Regions from separate parts of the Quadrisphaera sp. DSM 44207 genome, predicted to be linked through region 1. Evidence: riboswitches for the same ligand, from Rfam matches in the RefSeq annotation. Region 1 holds a riboswitch; each other region holds the start of a gene.
The links. Region 1 has a riboswitch for thiamine pyrophosphate ahead of BLS82_RS13860 (purine-cytosine permease family protein). Riboswitches for the same ligand answer to the same signal wherever they lie in the genome.
Positions count from the first base shown of each region.

Region 1 (4,743 bases):
GTGCCACTGCACGCACTGGATCCGCGGGTCGACGTAGCCGATGTGCTCGCGCCGGTCGAGGTCGCGCAGGGCGACGACGGTGTGCACGTCCGGGGCGGCGTGGTGCACGGCCACCGTGATCGTCAGGCTCTCGTCGTCGTCGCGGCCGTCGACGACGACGGTGCGGGCCCGGGCGACGCCCGCGCGGCGCATCACGTCGGCGCTGCCGAGGTCGCCTCGCACGAACGAGACCGCCGGCCGCTCCGGCAGCGGGTGCTCGACGACGTCGTCCCAGGCGCACAGCGCCACCCGCAGGCCGTCCTCGGCGGTCAGCTCCGCGACGATGCGCTCGGTGTGGCCGGGCGCGTACCCCAGCACGACGACGTGGCCCTGCAGGTCCAGCGGCGCCAGGCCCCTCATGCGCGTCCCCCTGATCGACTGGACCCGGTCCGCCAGGCGCGTGAAGAGCAGCGTCAGCGTGACGATGCCGCCGACGATGACGTACGCCCCGACGACGTGGCCCGCCGCGGTCTGCGGGAAGAAGTCGCCGTACCCGACCGTGGCCGCCGTGACGACGAAGTACCACCAGTAGTTCCCCGGCTCGGTGATCTCCCCGGGCTCGACCAGCCACATCGCCAGCCAGCTCGTGGCGAAGACCACCCCGATGATGACCAGCGGCAGGCGCCAGCCGGTCAGGTGCCGCAGGTACCGCGACAGCCGGAGGAGGAGGAACGGCACGGGGCTCCCTGTGGGCGGCGGACGCGCGCAACCTACTGCGCCCGCGGGCCGTCGCGGCACGGTGCGGCACGGTGCGTGGGAGGCGCCTCAGCGGGCACGGACGGCGCATGGCGGACAGGACGCAGCCGGACGCACCCGTCTACGTCGGGCTGGGCGACTCGATCTCGATCGACGACTACGCCGGAGGGCCGGGGCGCGGCGGCGCGAGCCTGCTGGCGCGCAACCGCGACGAGGACTTCCCGCACTGGCGCGGCGCGGACCTCGCCACGCGCCTGCCCGGCCTGGCGTGGCGGGTGCTGGCCAGCGACGGCGCCACCTCCCGCGGCGTCGTCGAGGACCAGCTGCCCGCCCTGCAGCGCTCCGGGCTGCGCCCGTCCGTGGTGACGGTGACGGCTGGGGGCAACGACGTGCTCTCCCGCTTCGGGAACACCCCGGCGGCGCTGGACGCCGTGCGGGCCGTGCGCGAGCACCTGCACCGGGCGCTGGAGCGCCTGGGCGCCCTGACCGCCCCGGACGCGCGCGTGGTCGTCGGCACGGTTTACGACCCCAGCGACGGCACCGGCGACGCGACGCGCCTGGGGCTGCCCCCGTGGCCCGGTGTCGTCGGCGTCCTCGGCGAGCTCAACGCCGCCCTGGGCGCCGTGGCGGCCGAGCACGGCGCGCGGGTGGCGGACGTGCACGGTCGCTTCCTCGGCCACGGGCTCGCGCGCGGGGACGCCGCGCAGCGCGAGGCCCGCCCTGCTGACCGCGAGCTGTGGTACTGCGGCGTCATCGAGCCCAACGCGTGGGGAGCGAGCGGCGTGCGCGCCGCGTTCTGGAACGCCCTCGCCCTCGGGTGAGCCTCAGGTGCGCCGGCTCCGCGAGAGCGCGCCCGGCAGGCCGACGAGCGCCGTGAGCGCGGCGGAGACCGCGAGGCTGACCAGCGAGGCCGACCAGCCGTTGGCCGGGTCGATGCCCAGGGCCGTCTGGGCGGAGCGCCACCACGCCGTCCAGCCCGCTCCGGGCCCGGCGAGGGAGGTGGGCAGCGTCAGCTGGTAGGCCACGAACCCCGCCACCCACGGCAGCAGGAGCAGGGGACGGGACGGCGCGGTCTCCGAGACGTCCCAGGCGCCGCGGGGGAGCAGGTGGTAGGCCACCACGAAGACCCCCACCAGGGGCACGAAGACCGCGCCGATGAGGAAGAGGAACGGCTCGTACGCGGCGATGTCGAACGCGAGGGCGAGCAGCGTCGCCACCGCGCCGGTGACCACCGCGAGCACCCGGCGGTCCAGCCGGCCGGCGAGGTTCTGCGCCGAGACCGCGGTGGAGTAGACGTTGGCGAAGGCCTCGTCGACCTCGACGACGAGGAGCACGAGCACCGCCAGGAGCCCCAGGGGGACGGCGAGCAGGGCGTCGATCATGTCCAGGCCCGCCGCGCCGTAGGCGGCCAGGGCCAGGGCACCGAGGGTGAACAGCGCGACGGTCGCCCCGCCGTATCCGAGCGCCGCCCCGGTGAGCGCAGCCCTCGGCGAGCGCGCGTGGCGGGTGTAGTCGGCGACCAGGGGGAACCAGGACACCGGCAGGGCGATCACGACGTCGGCCGCCGTCCAGAAGGACGCCGCCCCGCCATCGCTCACGGGGACCAGCGGCTCGGCGAGCACCTGGGCGAAGAGGTGGAGCACCGCGGCCAGCGCCGCCCAGACCGCGTAGCGGGCGAGGACGCGCGCCGCGCCCAGGGGCCGCAGCGCCATGGCGGTGGCGAGCGCCCCGGCGCCGAGCACGAACGGCCAGCGGGGGGCGTCCAGGGCCCGCGAGGCGGCCTCGGCGATGATGACGATCTCGAACGTCGCCCAGCCGACGCACTGCACGAGGTTGAGCACCGTCGGCGCCACCGAGGCGCGCCGTCCGAACAGGCCCCGCATCAGCACCATGGTCGGCACGCCCTCGCGGGCGCCCGCGGCGGCGCCGAGGCCGAGCAGCAGGCCGCCGATGACGGCGCCGACGACGATGGCCAGCAGCGTCGCGCCCAGCGGCCGGCCGGCCAGCACCACGTAGGTCGCGGCCACGGGCAGCAGCAGGCTGGTGCCGAGGTTGCCCCACAGGCCCAGGCAGTCCCGCAGCCCCAGCGTCCTGGCCGCCGGTTCGGCGAGGGTGATCGGGGCGTCAGGTGCTGAGGACGGACGGCTGGTGACAGACGTGTTCACACGCGCTCCCTACGCCGGCATTACCCGGTCAGGTTCCAGCGGTCGGCGGCACGTCCAGCCACCCTCTCAGCCCGGTTCGTCCGAGCTCCCGCACTGCGGCGGCGACTCTACGCCACGGGGCTCAACAGTCCGCTAGGACCCGTGCTCCCGCAGCCGCCGCGCCAGCTCGGCGGCTGCCGCCGCCGGGTCGTCCGCCTCGGTGATCGCCCGGACGACGACCACGCGGCGCGCGCCGGCGTCCAGGACGGCGTCCAGCGTCGAGCCCTCGACGCCCCCGATGGCGAACCACGCGCTCCCGCCGGCGACGGCGGCGGCGTGGCGCACCAGGTCCAGGCCCGCGGCGGGCCGACCGGGCTTGGTCGGCGTCACCCAGGTCGGACCCACGCACGCGTAGTCCACGTCCGGATCGGCGAGGGCCGTGTCGAACTGCCGCGCCGAGTGCGTCGAGCGCCCGAGGAGGACGTCGGGGCCGAGGATGCGGCGCGCGGCGGCGGGCGGCAGGTCCTGCTGGCCCAGGTGGAGCACGTCCGGGCGGGCGACGGCGGCGACGTCGGCGCGGTCGTTGACGGCCACGAGCCGGCCGTGGTGGCGAGCGGCCGCGGCCACCACCTGCAGCAGCTCCAGCTCCTCGGCGGCCTCCAGGCCCTTCTCCCGCAGCTGGACGACGTCCACGCCCGCGCCCAGCACGGCGTCCAGGAACGGTTCGAGGTCGCCCTGGCGGCGGCGGGAGTCCGTGCACAGGTACAGGCGCGCGTCGGCGAGGGCGGTGCGGCGGTCGGGACCCGGCACGCGCGCCAGTGTGCCAGCAGGGCTACGGTTGAGGTCCACGGGAGCCCGGGCGCGGGCTGAGAGGGCGAGCGCACTCGCCGACCGTCGAACCTGATCCGGGTCATGCCGGCGAAGGGAGCGTCCATGGCCGGTGTCGCCTCCGCGGACGTCGTCGTGCTCGGCGGCGGCGTGATCGGCACCGCGTGCGCGTGGCGCGCCGCGCAGCGCGGCCTGCGGGTGGTCCTCGTCGACCCGGCGCCCGGCTCGGGCGCCTCGCGCGTCGCCGCCGGCATGCTCGCCCCCGTCAGCGAGCTGCACCACGGCGAGGAGGCGCTGCTGCGCCTGAGCCTGCTCGCGAGCGCCGACTACCCGCGCTACGTCGCCGACCTGCAGGCGGCCAGCGGCGCCGACCCCGGCTACCGCGCCTGCGGGACGCTCGCCGTCGCGCTGGAGGCCGACGACCGCGCTCGCCTGGCCGACGTCCGCCGCGCCCAGCAGCGGCTCGGGCTCGACGTCGAGGCCCTGAGCGGGCGCGCGTGCCGGCAGCTGGAGCCGCTGCTGGACCCCGCCGTGTGCGGGGGCGCCCTGGTGCGCGGGGACCACCAGGTCGACCCGCGGCTGCTGCTCGCCGCGCTGCAGGCGGCGGCGCGCGCGGCCGGGGTGCGCACCGTGGTGGCCGCGGGGCGGGTCGAGGTCGAGGGGGGGTGCGCGGTCGGCGTCCGGCTGGACGACGGCGCACCGGTGCGCGCGGAGCGCGTCGTGCTGGCCACCGGGGCGCGCGCCCGCGGCTCGGCGCCCGCGCACCCGCCGGTCCACCCGGTCAAGGGCCAGGTCCTGCGGCTGCGCATGCCCCCCGGCGAGCACGTGATCTCGCGCACGGTGCGCGGGCGCGTGCGTGATCGGGAGGTCTACCTCGTGCCCCGGGCGCACGGTGAGCTCGTCGTGGGCGCCACCACCGAGGAGCGCGGTTTCGACGAGACCGTCACCGCCGGGGCGGTCTACGAGCTGCTGCGCGATGCGCAGGCCCTCGTCCCGGCCGTCAGCGAGCTCGAGCTCGTCGAGGCCGCCGCCCGCT
Region 1 is NZ_FNKA01000003.1:734,751-739,493, forward strand. Features, by position in the region: gene BLS82_RS13850 (ion channel) at 1-717, opposite strand, end outside; gene BLS82_RS13855 (SGNH/GDSL hydrolase family protein) at 825-1,556, shown strand; gene BLS82_RS13860 (purine-cytosine permease family protein) at 1,560-2,900, opposite strand; TPP riboswitch at 2,891-3,002, opposite strand; gene thiE (thiamine phosphate synthase) at 3,033-3,689, opposite strand; TPP riboswitch at 3,717-3,823, shown strand; gene thiO (glycine oxidase ThiO) at 3,813-4,743, shown strand, end outside.

Region 2 (4,743 bases), on a different contig from region 1:
CGTCGGCCTCCTGCGAGCACCGCTCGGCGATGGTGGCGTCGTAGGCGTTGTTGATGTACCAGGTCAGCACCGGCGGGCCGGCTTCCGCCTCGCCCCCGCACCCCGCCAGCCCCGCGGCGGCGGTGACGGCCGCCGCGGCCGCGACCACCCGCGCCGCGCTCCCGCGCCGCCTCCGCTTGCGGGCACCGGCCGCGCTCGGGCCGGGGACCCGCCCTGCACTCGCACCATCGCGCACGTGCATCGCCTCCGTTGGCGAGCGGCCACGGTCGGTGACCGGTTGCGGGTGAGCGTTCTCCACGTCCCCCCGCGTGTCAACCCGTGCGGCGGGTGCGGGCACGATGGAGCGGTGGCTCCCGCCGACCCCGCACCCGACCCCGCACCCGACCCCGCGCCCGACCCCGCGCTGCACGCCCTGGTCAGCGAGCTGGCGGCCCAGGAGGAGCGGCTGCAGTTCGACCGCTTCGACGAGGACGACGCGTGGGCGCTCGGCTGCCGCCTCGTCGACCTCGCCCGCGAGCGGGACCTGCCCGTCGTGGTCGACGTGCGCCGCGGCGGCCAGCAGCTGTTCCACGCGGCGCTGCGCGGGACCACCCCGGACAACGACCGGTGGGTCGAGCGCAAGGTGCGGGTGGTGGAGCGCTTCGGCGCCTCCTCCTACCTCGTCGGCCGGCGCCTGGCCGCCCGCGGCGAGGTCCTGGACGCGCGCGCCGGGGTCGACCCGGCGCAGTACGCCACCCACGGGGGCGCCTTCCCGGTGCGCGTGCGCGGCGTGGGCGTCGTCGGAGCCGTCACCGTCTCGGGCCTGCCGCAGGCGCAGGACCACGCCCTCGTGGTCGAGGCGGTGCAGGCCCACCTGGACCAGCGGCGCGGCTGACGCCTGCCCCGGTCTCAGGGCACGAGCACGGCGCGGCCGACGACGCGACCGGCGCGCAGGTCCTCCAGCACGCGCGGGGCCTGCTCGAGCGGCGCGGGCGTGATCGCCGTCCGCAGCCGTCCGGTGGCTCCCAGCTCCAGCGCGCGCACCAGCTCCGCCCGCCGGTTGCCCACCGACGTCAGGATCCGCTGCTCGGGCACCACCAGGGCCAGGGGGTCCAGCGCGACGCGCTCGCCGCTGTAGCCGAGGTAGACCAGCGCGCCGCGCGTGCCGAGGCACCCCAGGGCCGCGGCCCCGCTCGCGGCGGTGCCCACGAGCTCGAAGACGACGTCCGCGCCGGCGCCGCCGGTGGCCTCGCGCACCCGGGCGGCCACGTCGTCCGCGGACGCGTCGACGAGGACGTCGGCGCCCAGGTCGCGGGCCAGGCGCAGGCGCGCGGCGCTGCGGGCGACGGCCACCACGCGCGCGCCGGCCAGCCGCAGCACCTGCACGAGCGCCAGCCCCACCCCCCCCCGGTGCCCAGCACGACCGCGGTCCGGCCCTCCTGCACGCCCGCGACGTCCACCGCGTGCAGCGCCGTGGTCGCGCTGCAGCACAGCGTCGCGGCGGTCGGCAGGTCCAGCGCGTCCGGCACGGGCACCAGCGCGGACGCCGGCACGAGCACCTGCTCGGCGAAGCCGCCGTCCGTGGCGAAGGCCAGGAAACCCAGGGGCGCGTCGCACAGGTGGTCCTCCCCCGCCCGGCACCAGCGGCACCGCCCGCACGCGTGCCGGTAGTGGACGGCGACCCGGTCGCCGAGGCCGACGCCCCGCACGCCCTCCCCCAGCCGGGCGACGGTGCCGGCCACCTCGTGGCCCAGGGTGATGGGCGTGCGGGCCGGCACCAGCACCCCGTCGAGGAAGTGCAGCTCCGTGCCGCACACCCCCGCCGCGGCGACGTCGAGGACCACCTGCCCCGGTCCGGGGCTCGGGTCCTCCACGTCCTCGACGAGGAGCGGGCGACCCGCTCCGGAGAAGCGCGCAGCGCGCACTGGTCCCTCCCTACGCCGGCACGACCCGGACAGGTTCGAACGGTCGACGGCCCCAGCCGCCCTCTCAGCCCGCTGGTGCGGGCTCCCGCGTACGGGCGCGAGGCTACGCGGCGGTGTGCCAGGGCGCCCGGCGGGTACCGCGCGGGCGTGGCAGCACAGCGCAGGGCCGGGACGTCCGTGGCCGCGTCCGTGGCGGCGTCCGGGCAGTGGAGGGACGAGGACGGCGTCCGCCAGCCGGGAGGCGAGGCGCACGCCTGGGAGCCCGGGACGAACCAGACGCTGTGCGGCCTGGCGCTCAGCCGCTCGCAGCTGGTGCGCTTCCCGCACGTACCGTTCTCCGCCGTCGCCTCCGGGGACGGCGGGGGCGGCGGGGACGGCAGGCAGGTGCAGCGGGTCTGCCCGCGCTGCTCCGCGGCCACGGGCCGGCGCCGCGCCGGCCAGCGGTCGTGGACCCGCGTCGACCCGCGCCCGTGAGCCGGCCGCGCGCGAGCGCTCAGCCCTCGCAGGCCGTCCCGTCGCCGTCGCCGTCCTGGTACCAGTCGTACTCCGGGTCGGCGCCGCGCCGGTAGGGCCCCAGTCCCGCGGCCACCACCTGCGAGCAGCTGCCGTGGCGCGGGTCGAGCCCGTCCCCCGCGGCCCCCGCGCCAGCTGCGCCGCCCGGCGTGGCAGGCGGTGCCGGGGCGCCGTCCCCGGCCGGCAGGGGCTCGTCGGGGCAGGCGGCGAGCACGCGGGCGACGGCGTCGTGCTCGGCCTGCGTCATCCACAGCCCGTGGGCGCTCTTGACGGCCACCTGCCGCGCGACGTAGGCGCAGCGGTAGCCCCGGTTCGGGGGCAGCCAGGTGGCGGCGTCGGCGTCGCCCTTGGCCTGGTTCAGCTCCCCGTCGACCGCGAGGAGGTTCAGCGGGTCGTTGGCGAAGGCGGTGCGGCGCGCGTCGTCCCAGCCCTGGGCGCCCTTCTGCCAGGCGTCGGAGAGGGCGACGACGTGGTCGACCTGCACCAGCTCGCTGGTGCCCTCGCCGCGCTGGAAGCGCACGGCCTTCGGGGTGTACGGCTCCGCCAGGTCCCCGGAGACCACGACGCAGTCGCTGCCCGGCTCGAAGACCTCCCCCGTCAGGTCGCGGGCGAGGACGTCGTTGCGGGTGTCGCACCCGTTGCGGTCCACGTCCGCCCAGGCCTGCCCGAAGCGCTCGCGCTCGTAGCCCGTGCGCGGCGCCCGGCCCTTGACCGGCACGGCCGCGAGCGCCTCGAGGGCCGACCCCGGCGCGCCGGCCGGCGCGGACGCCGGCGCCGGGCCGGGCGCGGCGAGCAGCCCGGCGCCGCACCCCGCCAGCAGCCCGGCGAGCACGGCTGGCAGCACCACGCGCAGCACCCGCTCCTCAGGACGCACCGCTCCCCCGCTCCCCCAGCCCGCACGGACACCACCGGACACCACCGGACACCACCGGCCGCCACAGGCTGTCACGCAGCGTCGTCGATGGGTCCGGCGGAGTGCTCCCCGACGCGCCGTGGCGTCGCGCGCGGGCTCCTCGGCCCTACTATCGGCCGCGGCGAGGTCCTGGAGCGAGCCGGCGAGCGCCGCCCGGACCGTCCGCACCCCGGCCCGCGCGACCCGGCCCGGCGCGGGTCAGCGCCACGACGACGGGCCCGGCACGGGCAGGACGCCGGCGCGCAGCCGGCCGCGGACGGACGGGGGACGGCGGTGCGGATCGTCTACAACAGCTTCGACGGGCGGTACTGCGACAGCCCCCGGGCCCTGCACGAGGCGCTGCTCGCGCGCGGCGACCGCGCCGAGCACGTCTGGCTGGCCTCTCCGCGCCACCAGCACGGCTTCCCCGCCGGCGTGCGCACCGCGCCGCCCCGCGGCCCGGCCGCCGCGGCGGTGCTGGAGCGCACCGACGTCGTCGTCTCCGACCAGCACCTGCCGACCGACTGGCGCAAGCCGCCCGGCTGCCTGTACCTGCAGACCTGGCACGGGACGCCGCTGAAGCGGATCGCCGGCGACGAGCCGGGCGCGCCGGCCGTGCTCGCCGCGGCGGACGACGTCGCCCGCTGGGACGTGCTGCTCTCCCCGAACGCGGCGAGCACCCCGCTGCTGCGCCGGGCCTTCCGCTACGACGGGCTGGTCGCGCAGACCGGCTGTCCCCGCAACGACGCCCTCAGCGCCCCGGACCGGGACGCCGTGCGGGCCCGCGTGCGCGCCGGGCTCGGCATCGCCGAGGGCACCACCGCCGTGCCGTACGCGCCCACCTGGCGCGACGACGTCCTGGACGCGCAGGGGCGCCGCGACGTGCGCCTGCAGCTGGACCTCGCGGCCTTCGCGGCGCGGCTCGGTCCCGGCCACGTGCTCCTGCTGCGCCTGCACCACTACGTCTGCGAGCGGCTCGGCGTCGTGCGCGCGCCCCCGGCGTGGTCGACGTCTCCGCGCACCCCGACATCCGCGAGCTGCACCTGGCCGCCGACGCGCTCGTCACCGACCACTCCTCGACGGTGTTCGACTTCGCGATCACCGGCAGGCCCGTGCTGTTCTTCGCCTACGACCTGGAGCACTACCGCGACTCCGTGCACGGGTTCTCCTTCGACGTCCTCGAGCGCGACCCCCCGGGCCCCGTGCTCGCCACGAGCGAGGAGGTCGTGGCGGCCCTGGCGGACCTGCCCGCTCTCGCCGCGCGCCACGCGCGCGCGCACGCGGCCTTCCGGGCGCGGTTCTGCCACCTCGAGGACGGGTACTCATCACAGCGGGTGGTGGAGCGGTTCCTCACCACCTCGACCGCGGCCGTCGACCGGACGGCGGTCGCCGACCCACGACGAGCACTGCGCTGACCGGGGCCCTGGCCCCCGA
Region 2 is NZ_FNKA01000001.1:35,170-39,912, forward strand. Features, by position in the region: gene BLS82_RS00145 (extracellular solute-binding protein) at 1-148, opposite strand, end outside; gene BLS82_RS00150 (heme-degrading domain-containing protein) at 347-874, shown strand; gene BLS82_RS16155 (zinc-binding dehydrogenase) at 889-1,380, opposite strand; partial or broken gene BLS82_RS16655 (alcohol dehydrogenase catalytic domain-containing protein) at 1,566-1,904, opposite strand; TPP riboswitch at 1,911-1,994, opposite strand; gene BLS82_RS00160 (hypothetical protein) at 2,052-2,378, shown strand; gene BLS82_RS00165 (GmrSD restriction endonuclease domain-containing protein) at 2,398-3,291, opposite strand; partial or broken gene BLS82_RS16160 (CDP-glycerol glycerophosphotransferase family protein) at 3,379-4,224, shown strand; gene BLS82_RS16165 (CDP-glycerol glycerophosphotransferase family protein) at 4,311-4,724, shown strand.
Region 2: linked by a shared signal. The riboswitch ahead of BLS82_RS16655 (alcohol dehydrogenase catalytic domain-containing protein) and the one ahead of BLS82_RS13860 (purine-cytosine permease family protein) in region 1 are both predicted to bind thiamine pyrophosphate.

Region 3 (4,743 bases), on a different contig from region 1:
AGCGCGTGCGCCTGCTCGAGCAGCTCGTCGGTGCTCGCGGCGGGAGCCCGCTCCAGCAGGACCGCCGCCTCCGGCGCGTTGGGCGTGAGCACGTCCGCCAGCGGCAGCAGCTCCTCGCGCACGGCGTCGACGGCGCCGGCGTCGAGGAGGCGGTCCCCGCTCGTGGCGACCATGACCGGGTCGACGACCAGCGCGCCGACGTCGCGCGCGCGGAGCACCTGCGCCACCGCCCGCACCACCTCCGCGGTGGCGAGCATGCCGGTCTTCGCGGCGTGCACCGCCACGTCGTCGAGGAGGGTCTCCAGCTGCTGGCGCACGAAGTCGGCCGGGACCACGTGCACCCCGCTCACCCCGCGGGTGCTCTGGGCGGTCAGCGCCGTCAGCACGGCCGTGCCGTAGGCGCCGAGCGCGCTGAAGGTCTTCAGGTCCGCCTGGATCCCGGCCCCGCCGCTGGGGTCGCTGCCGGCGACGCTCAGCGCGACGGCGGTCACGGCAGCAGCCGCGCCGCGGCGGCGCGCGGGTCGGCGGCGGCGGCCACGGCGGAGACGACGCAGATCCCATCGACGCCGGTGGCGCGCACGGCGGGGGCGCGCTCGGCGTCGACGCCGCCGATGGCGACCGTGGCCACGCCGGCGCGGCGGGCGGGCGCGACGAGCGCGCGCAGCCCGTCCAGGCCCAGCGGCGCCGCGGCGTCGGGCTTGGTGGGGGTCGCCCACACCGGCCCCAGGCCCCAGTAGTCCACCGTGCCGGGCGGCAGGTCCGCCGCCGCGGCCGCCTCCGCCGCGCTGCCCACCGACAGGCCCACGAGGCGCTGCGGCCCGAGCAGGGCGCGCACCTCCTCGGCCGGCAGGTCCGACTGCCCCACGTGCACGCCGTCCGCGCCGGCCAGCACCGCGACGTCCACGGCGTCGTCGACGAGCACGGCCACGGACGGGTGGTCCGCCAGCGCGTCGCGGACGGCGCGCACGAGCGCCAGCAGGTCGCGGGCCGAGGCGCGCTTGTCGCGCACCTGCACCGCGCTCGCGCCTCCCGCGGCGGCGGCGCGGACGACGTCCGGCACCGCGCGCGGCGCGCTCAGGGCGGTGTCGGTGACCAGGTACAGCGTCGGGTCGAGCGGGCGCCGCCCGGCGGCGGCCCCCGCGGCGACGGCGCTCACCGCCCACCCGCCGGGCTCTCGTGCGCCGCCAGCTCCCCGGCCGAGAGGTCGGCGGCGGCCAGCTGCGCGCCGTCCACCGCGTCCAGCGCGTCGAGCCAGGCGGCCGCGAACGTGCCCGGGCCCCCGCACACCGCGGCGGCCCGCTCGGCGGCGAGCGCGACGTGGGCGGAGGCGGCGCTCGCCGCGACGAGGCGGTCGGGGACGATCGCGGCGTACGCGGCGACCAGGGCGCCGAGCGCGCACCCGGCGCCCGTGGTGCGGGTGAGCAGCACGTGCCCGCCGCCGACCCGGACGACGCGGCGGCCGTCGGTGAGGACGTCGACCGCGCCGCTGACGGCGACCGCCCCACCGGTGCGCCGCGCCAGCGCCGCGGCGCCCGCGAGGGCCTCCTCGGGGGAGGAGGTGCTGTCGACGCCGCGCCCGCCCGCCCCGGACCCGGCCAGGGCGAGCACCTCCGAGGCGTTGCCGCGCACCACGGCCGGGCGGTGCGCGAGCAGCTCGCCCGCCAGCTGCGTGCGCCACGGCAGCGGCCCGACGGCCACCGGGTCGAGCACCCACGGGGTGGCGTGCTCGGCGGCCGCGGCGGTGGCCAGGCGCATCGCCTCGGCGGTGCGGGCGCTGACGGTGCCGACGTTGACGAGCACGGCCGAGGCCGCGGCGGCGAAGCCCGCCGCCTCGTGCGGGTCGTCGACCATGGCGGGCGAGGCCCCGGCGGCCAGCAGCGCGTTGGCGGTCAGGGCCTGCACCACGGTGTTGGTCAGGCACTGCACGAGCGGGCCGTCGCGGCGCAGCCGCTCGCGCGCCGCGGCGACGTCGTCGCGCAGGGTGGACGGATCGCGTGGTGCCGCAATGGCGCTCATGCCGTGACATCCCTCCGCCAGCATGACCTGGACAGGTTCGACGGGTGTGATCTCAGCCCCGGGCGGGGCACCCCGTGTCACTTCGCCGCCGACCGTAGCAGCGCGCTGCCGGGGGCGCCACGGCGTCCCGGCCGCGGTGGCGGCGCGGGTGCGCCCCGTGCTCGGATGGCGCCGGGGGCACGAGCCCCGGGAGCAGGGAGGTGCGCCGTGGAGCACGTGAGGCTGGGCGGGTCCGGGCTGGAGGTCTCGCGCCTCTGCCTGGGGTGCATGAGCTACGGCGACCCCCAGCGCGGCACCCACCCGTGGACCCTGCCCGAGGAGGAGGCCCGCCCCTTCGTCCGACGGGCGCTGGAGCTGGGCGTCACGTTCTTCGACACCGCGAACGTGTACTCGGCCGGCAGCAGCGAGGAGATCCTCGGGCGGGCGCTGAAGGACTTCGCGGCCTCCCGCGAGGAGGTCGTGATCGCCACGAAGGTCCACGGGCGGATGCGGCCGGGCCCCAACGGCGCCGGGCTCTCCCGCGCGGCGATCATGACCGAGATCGACGCCAGCCTGCGCCGCCTCGGCACCGACCACGTCGACCTGTACCAGGTCCACCGCTGGGACCCGCTGACGCCGATCGAGGAGACCCTCGAGGCGCTGCACGACGTCGTCAGGGCCGGCAAGGCCCGCTACCTCGGGGCCTCCTCCATGTGGGCGTGGCAGTTCTCCAAGGCCCTGCACACCGCCGAGCTGCGCGGCTGGACCCGGTTCGTGAGCATGCAGGACCACTACAACCTGCTCCAGCGCGAGGAGGAGCGGGAGATGCTGCCGCTGTGCGCGGACCAGGGCGTCGGCGTCCTGCCCTGGAGCCCGCTCGCCCGCGGCCGCCTGACCCGCGACTGGGACGAGCGCACCGAGCGCTCGCAGACCGACGCCTTCGGGCGCGACCTCTACGACACCTCCGCCTCGGACCGCGCGATCGCCGAGCGCGTCGCGCAGGTGGCCGAGCAGCGCGGGGTGCCGCGCGCGCAGGTCGCGCTGGCGTGGGTGGCCTCGCGGCCGCAGGTCACCGCGCCGATCGTCGGCGCCACGAAGCTGCACCACCTCGAGGACGCCGTGGCGGCGCTGTCGCTGCGGCTGTCCGAGGAGGAGGTCACCCTGCTCGAGGAGCCGTACGCGCCGCACCCCGTCGCCGGGTTCTGACGCGCGAGGACGGGCGCGCGAGGATGGGCGGCGTGGACGAGGTGCGCATCCGCGAGGACGTCATCCGGCTCGGCCAGCTGCTGAAGCTGGCCGGGGCCGTCGACTCCGGCGCGGACGTCAAGCCGCTGCTGGACAGCGGCGCCGTCACCGTCAACGGCGAGGTCGAGACCCGGCGCGGGCGGCAGGTCCGCCGCGGGGACGTCGTCGCGGTGGACGGCGACCCCCGTCGCGTCGTCTGAGCGCCCCGGCCGGGGCGCTCAGAAGGTGCGGGTGAGGCCGCCGCTGATCGCGCGCAGGTCGATCTGCGCGACGGTGCCGTCGGCACCGCGGCGCTCCACGCGCGGCGGCAGGCCGGAGCCGGTGCGGGTGCCGGTGCGGCCGGTGCGGCCGGTGCGGGTGCCGCGGCGCTCCGCCGCGTCCCCGTCGGCACCCGAGCGCGAGCGCGACCGGCACGCGAGCGCGGTCAGCGCGACGCCGACGCCGTCCTCGAGCAGCCCCGCGGGCACGAGGCCCAGGCGCTCGCTCGCCCACCGGCGCCACGCGATGCCGCCGTAGGTGCCCAGCGCCGAGCCCGCCGCGCCGGCGACCAGGGGCAGGGCGCCGTTGCGCCCGTCCCGGCGGGCCAGCGCCGCGGCGCCGACGGCACCGGACGTCGTGCGCAGCGCCACCGACGGCGGCAGCGTGCGGTCGGGGGTGACCGGCAGCTTGTCCGCGGTCACCTCGGCGGCCGCCGCGAGCAGCACCGCACCCCGCGACACGCCGCGGGTGGCGCCGGTGAGCACGGGGCCGGCGACGCCGAGGGTGCTGCGCAGCCCCGAGGCGACGCCGAGGGCGGTGGAGCGGAGCAGCAGCCCGGGGCCCGCGGCGCGCCGGCGGCGGTCGCCCCGGTCGAGCAGGTCGAGGGTGGCGTGCGCGGCGACGCCGTAGGACAGGTGCGAGGCGCTGTCGAGCAGCCAGTCCGAGCCCGACCAGCGGCGCGGGTCGGTGACCCCGAGCAGCGTCATGGGCACGTCGGTGGCGGCCATGGCGGCGGCGCCGGTCACGAGCGGCCCGAGGGGCCCGGGGAAGCGGATGCCCGCCGAGCGGGCGACGCTGGCGAGGACGCCGACGGCGAGCCCGTTGGTGTACCCGCTGAGCTCGCCGAGGGCTCCCAGGCGGTTGCGCCGCTCGTCGCCCCTGCTGGTCACCCGGGTGCCGGTGGCGCGGGCGAGGACCTCGACCGTCTGCGCGGGCGCGCTGCTCGCGTCCCGGCCGCGCACGGCCATGTCGAGGTAGGTGACGGCGTTGAGGGCCGTGGTGCCGACCGCGCCCGCGGCCAGCCCGCGCCTGATCGCTCCGCTCATGCCCCCACGGTCGCGGCCCCCGCGGCGTCCGGCAACCGGGACGCGACGGGGGCCGCGGCCGCCGCGGAAGCGGTCCGCGGCGACGGGGTCAGCGGCGACGGGGTCAGCGGCGGCGGGGTCAGCGGCGGCGGGGTCCGCGGCCGCCCTCGACGGGGCGGCTGCGCTGCTGCACGCCCGGCCCGCCGTACGGGTAGTCCGC
Region 3 is NZ_FNKA01000002.1:208,666-213,408, forward strand. Features, by position in the region: gene thiD (bifunctional hydroxymethylpyrimidine kinase/phosphomethylpyrimidine kinase) at 1-491, opposite strand, end outside; gene thiE (thiamine phosphate synthase) at 488-1,156, opposite strand; gene thiM (hydroxyethylthiazole kinase) at 1,153-2,016, opposite strand; TPP riboswitch at 2,009-2,101, opposite strand; gene BLS82_RS07110 (aldo/keto reductase) at 2,224-3,201, shown strand; gene BLS82_RS07115 (RNA-binding S4 domain-containing protein) at 3,225-3,440, shown strand; gene BLS82_RS15645 (hypothetical protein) at 3,459-4,544, opposite strand; gene BLS82_RS07125 (aldo/keto reductase) at 4,663-4,743, opposite strand, start outside.
Region 3: linked by a shared signal. The riboswitch ahead of thiM (hydroxyethylthiazole kinase) and the one ahead of BLS82_RS13860 (purine-cytosine permease family protein) in region 1 are both predicted to bind thiamine pyrophosphate.

Region 4 (4,743 bases), on a different contig from region 1:
AGGGTGTTGTCGGCCTGCTCGGCGTCCCCGACCGGGTCGCCGTAGGGCTGCACCCAGTACGCCTCGCCGATCGTCGGCGGGTTCAGCGCGCCGTCCGCGGGCGCGAGCGGCAGCACCGGGACGTCGAGGCCGACCTCGGGCACCTGCAGGCGCACGGAGGAGCCGACCGGGCCGGGAGCGGCGCGCGCGGGCTGCGCGGCGCCGGGGACCGCGAGCACCTCGTCGGCGGCGGCCGGGGGCAGGGCGGGCAGAGCGGTCGTGCCGGCGCCGTCGCGGCTGGCGATCGCGGTGCCCAGGGTGACGGCGCCGGAGGCGGCCAGGACCACGGCGCCGGCCAGGGCCGTCGTCCGCAGCGTGGGCAGGCCCGCGGAGCGCCGGTGCAGGGAGGGCGCGGGCACGTCAGCCCTCCGTCCGTCGGCGGGCCGGGCGCAGGGCGGCGGCGGCCAGGGCGCCGGCGGCGGCGAGCGCACCCGCCCCGACGAGGGCCCGACCGGTGGCCGACCCCGGTGCGGTCGGCTCCTCGACCCCGGTGGCGGAGCTGAGGCCGGGGTTCAGGCGGCGCGCGGTCGGGGACGGCGTCGCGGCGTCCGTCGCGGTTCCCGACGTCGAGGTCGCCGTCGCCGCCTCGGCCGCGACCTCGACCGCGGCCTCCGCCGCCCGCACCTGCAGGCGCGCGGTGACGACGGTGCGGGCGGGGACGTCCTCGGCGACGAGCACGGCGGTCAGCGCCCAGGAGCCGGCCGGCAGGTCCGCCGGCAGCTCGACCCTCGCGCGGCGGCCGTCGCCGGAGGTCGCGGCGTCCGGCTGCACAGCGGGCGCGCCGGCCACGGGCCTGCCCCGAGGGTCCAGCGCCCGCAGCACGAAGGGCGCCTCCGCGGGGGCGCCGCGCGAGGCGGGGGGCGCACCGAGCGCCTCGTGCCCGAGGAGCCCGAGCGCCGAGGTGGCGGGCAGCTCGACCTCGACGTCCGCGCCCGCCGCCACGCCGCCACCGGGCGCGTCAGCGGCCCCGCCACCGGCCCCGGCCGCACCGACGTCGGCGGTGGCGGCGACGCCGAGGCCGAGCTCGACCGACGCGGGTGCGTCCTCGGCGAGGCGGAGGGGCAGGGCCGCGGCGGGCTCGACGCGGTACCCCGGCGGGGCGTCGTCCAGGGCCAGCCCGTCGAGCTCGAGCACGACCGGTGCGCCGGCCCCGCCCTGCCCGAGGGCCGCCCCGAGCTGGTCGGCGGGGGCCGCCCCGCCCTGCGCGAGCGCCGCGGCGTCCTCGCCGCGGTCGCTCCCGCGTTGGTCGAGCTCGTCGGCGGAGGGCAGCTCCAGGTGCAGGCGCCCGTCGTGCAGCGAGAGCTCCACCGGCACCGCCCGCTCGGCGCCGTCCACGCGCAGCGCGGCCCGCGCGTCCGAGGCGTCGACCACGTCGGGCAGGTCGATGCTCAGCCGCGCGCCGGGGGCCGCGGGCGCCGCCTGCGCGCCGCGGGCGGCGTCCCCGCTCGGAGCGGGCGCCGTCCGGGCGTCGTCCAGCACGAGGCGCACCGACACCTGCGCCGGGTCGAGGACGACGCGCGCGGCGGCAGGGGGAGGGCCGGCGGTGGTCGCGCTCGCGGTGGTCGCGGCGCCGGGAGCGGCGGCCGCGGGAGCGGCGAGCGCGAGGCCGGCGGCGAGGGCGAGGACCGCGCAGGCCGGGGCCACGGCGGTGCGGTGCATCGGGCCCTCCTCGAGCGGGCGCCCCGACGGCAGCCGCGCGAAGAGTCTACAGAGAGCGACGAGTGCTCACGGCCTGTCGATGTTCAGGCCGGAGGGCTGCGCCGGCTCAGAAGGGGGCGGCGAACCAGCGCAGCACGGGCACCAGCACGGGCGAGATCGAGGCGAGCATGCCCGCGACGACGAGCACGGCCAGGAGCTTGGCCAGCGGCGAGGGGCGCCCCGTCCCGGGTTCGCGCAGCGAGCTGAGCAGCACCCCCCGAGGGTGCCACGCCCGCGGCCGGTCGGGGCGCCCGAGCACCCGTGCGGCCGCGCCGGCGGCGGTCGGCGTCAGCCGTCCTGGGCGACCTTGCGGGGCAGGTGGCCTGCGGACGTCCGGTAGAACTTCGCCGCCTGCCGCGTCAGGAGCATGACGACGAAGCCGCTGATCGCGCCCGTGACCATCGACCACGCCGTCGCCTCGCCCCACGACGTCGCCGGGCTCATCGGGTTCATCGGGGGGTTGCGGCGCGTGGCGGCCTTCCAGACGCGGCTCGCCGCCGTGTTCGTGACCGACCGGCCGACGACCTTCGACCCCAGCGACATCACGCTCCACACCAGACCGCCCACCGCCTGCTCCTCTCGCGCCGTCCGCGCCGACCGCGCGGGCCCGGCGCCACCCTGCCGCTCCCGGGGACGCGGGGCCACCTGAGCACCCCCGTCCGGCCGCAGTACGATGCGCGGTGAACGACAGGGGAGCGCCACCAGGGCGCTGAGAGTGCGGGCGACCGCAGACCCTCGAACCTGATCCGGGTCACACCGGCGTAGGGAGTCGGGCATCTCGGCCGCGCACCCGCCTGGGGGCGGGCGCGCGGCATCCCCTCCTTCCACCGACGGAGGAGGACCACCATGAGCACCACCCACCGCTCCACCCGCGGCGCCGACGGCGCCACCGCGCCGGTGCCGACCGGGCGCCGTCCGCTCGCGCTCGCCGCCGCGGGCCTCCTGCTCGCCGCCGCCGTCGGGTCGGGGCTGCTCGGCCGCCCCACGCTGTTCGAGACGGACCTGACCGTCCCGCTCGCGGTCCTCCTCGCCCTCGCCGGGTCGTGGCTGGCGGGGTGGACCTCCTCGCACCATCCGCGCTGGCGCGTGGTCGACATCGTCGTCGCGAGCGTCCTCGGTGTCGCCGGCGGGCTGCTCCTGGTGGTGTGGAACGTCGCGGCCTACGGGCCGGTGAGCGCGGCCCTCGCCTTCTTCCCGCCCGCGTCGGCGCTCGTCGCCGGCGTGTGGCTCCTGCCCGGGGTGCTCGGCGGCCTCGTCGTCCGCCGTCCCGGTGCCGCCGTCTACACCGAGCTCGTCGCCGCCGTCCTCAGCGCGCTCGTGGGCAACCAGTGGGGCTTCGCGACCGTCTGGTACGGCCTGCTCGAGGGCCTCGGCGCCGAGGTGGTCCTCGCCCTGATGCTCTACCGGCGCTGGGGCCTGCCCGCGGCGCTGGCCGCGGGGGCGGGTGCGGGCGTGGTGGTCGGCCTCCTCGACAGCCTCGTGTACTACCCGGAGCTCCCCGCCGAGCTGAAGGCGGTCTACGTCGCCTTCGCCGTGGTCTCCGGGGTGGTCGTCGCCGGGGCGGGGGCCTGGGCGCTGACCCGCGCGCTGGCCGCCACGGGCGCCCTGGCGCCGCTCGCCTCCGGGCGCGGCGCCAGCCGGGTCTGACCCCGGCGGTGCACGCGCCGCGCATCGCCGCCCGCGGCTGGGGCTGGCGCTGGAACGGGCGGCGGGCGTGGGCCGTGCGCGGGCTCGACCTCGACGTCGCGCCCGGTGAGCGGGTGCTGCTGCTCGGCCCGAGCGGTGCCGGCAAGTCCACGCTGCTCGCGGGCGTCGCCGGCCTCCTCGACGCCGGGGAGGACGGCTCCGGGGAGCAGGAGGGCCAGCTGCTCCTGGACGGCGCGCCGGCCGGCCGCGCCCGGCTGGACGCCGTCGCAGGGCGCGCGGGCGAGGCGCGCACGGGGCTGCTGCTGCAGGACCCGCAGGCGCAGACGGTGCTCGCCCGCGTGGGGGACGACGTCGCGTTCGGCCTGGAGAACCACCGCGTGCCGCCGGAGGCGATCTGGCCGCGGGTGGACGGCGCGCTGGCGGCCGTGGACCTGCCGCTGCCGCGACGCCACCCGACGTCCCGCCTGTCCGGAGGACAGCGCCAGCGGCTGGCCCTCGCGGGCGTGCTGGCGCTGCGCCCCGGCCTGCTGCTGCTCGACGAGCCGACCGCGATGCTCGACCCGGACGGCGCCCGCCGCCTGCGCGCGGTGGTCGGAGAGCAGCTGCGCGCCACCGGCGGCGGCTGCCTGCTCGTCGAGCACCGGGTCGACCTGTGGCTGGACCTCGTCGACCGCGTCGTCGTCCTCGCGCCCGGCGGCGGCGCGCTCGCCGACGGCCCGCCCGAACGGGTGCTGGCCGAGCGCGCCGCCGAGCTGGCGGCGGCCGGCGTGTGGCTGCCCGGCAGGTCCGCGGCGCCCCTGCGGCCCACCGCGTCGCCGGGTGCTGCCTCGCCGGCCCAGGTGCGCGCAACGCCGCCCGAGGAGCCGCTGCTGGCCCTGGAGGAGGTCGCCGTGGGACGCCGGGGCGGCGCTCCCGTGCTCAGCGGCGTCGACGCCGGCGTGACGGCGGGCCGGGTCGTGGCCGTGCGCGGTCCCAACGGGGCCGGCAAGTCGACGCTCGCGCTCGCCCTGGCCGGTCTGGTGGCGCCGGTGTCCGGGCGCGTGCGCGCGACGCCCGCCCTCGCCGCCGGTGCCGGCGAGGAGCCGGTGCGGTGGCGCGCGCGCCAGCTGGTCACCCGGATCGGGTCGGTCTTCCAGGACCCGCGCCACCAGTTCGTCGCCGGCACCGTCGCCGAGGAGCTCGCGGTCGGGCCGCGCCGGGCCGGGGCGCCCGAGGCGGACGTCGCCGCGCGCGTCGCCGCCCTGCTCGAGCGGCTGCACCTGCAGCACCTGGCCCGCGCCCACCCCTTCACGCTCTCGGGCGGGGAGCAGCGGCGGCTGTCGGTGGCGACCGCGCTGGCCACCCGCCCGCGGCTGCTCG
Region 4 is NZ_FNKA01000004.1:195,257-199,999, reverse strand. Features, by position in the region: gene BLS82_RS14915 (class F sortase) at 1-398, opposite strand, end outside; gene BLS82_RS14910 (hypothetical protein) at 400-1,698, opposite strand; gene BLS82_RS15885 (hypothetical protein) at 1,805-1,951, opposite strand; gene BLS82_RS14900 (DUF4235 domain-containing protein) at 2,026-2,304, opposite strand; TPP riboswitch at 2,417-2,522, shown strand; gene BLS82_RS14895 (ECF transporter S component) at 2,584-3,384, shown strand; gene BLS82_RS14890 (ABC transporter ATP-binding protein) at 3,393-4,743, shown strand, end outside.
Region 4: linked by a shared signal. The riboswitch ahead of BLS82_RS14895 (ECF transporter S component) and the one ahead of BLS82_RS13860 (purine-cytosine permease family protein) in region 1 are both predicted to bind thiamine pyrophosphate.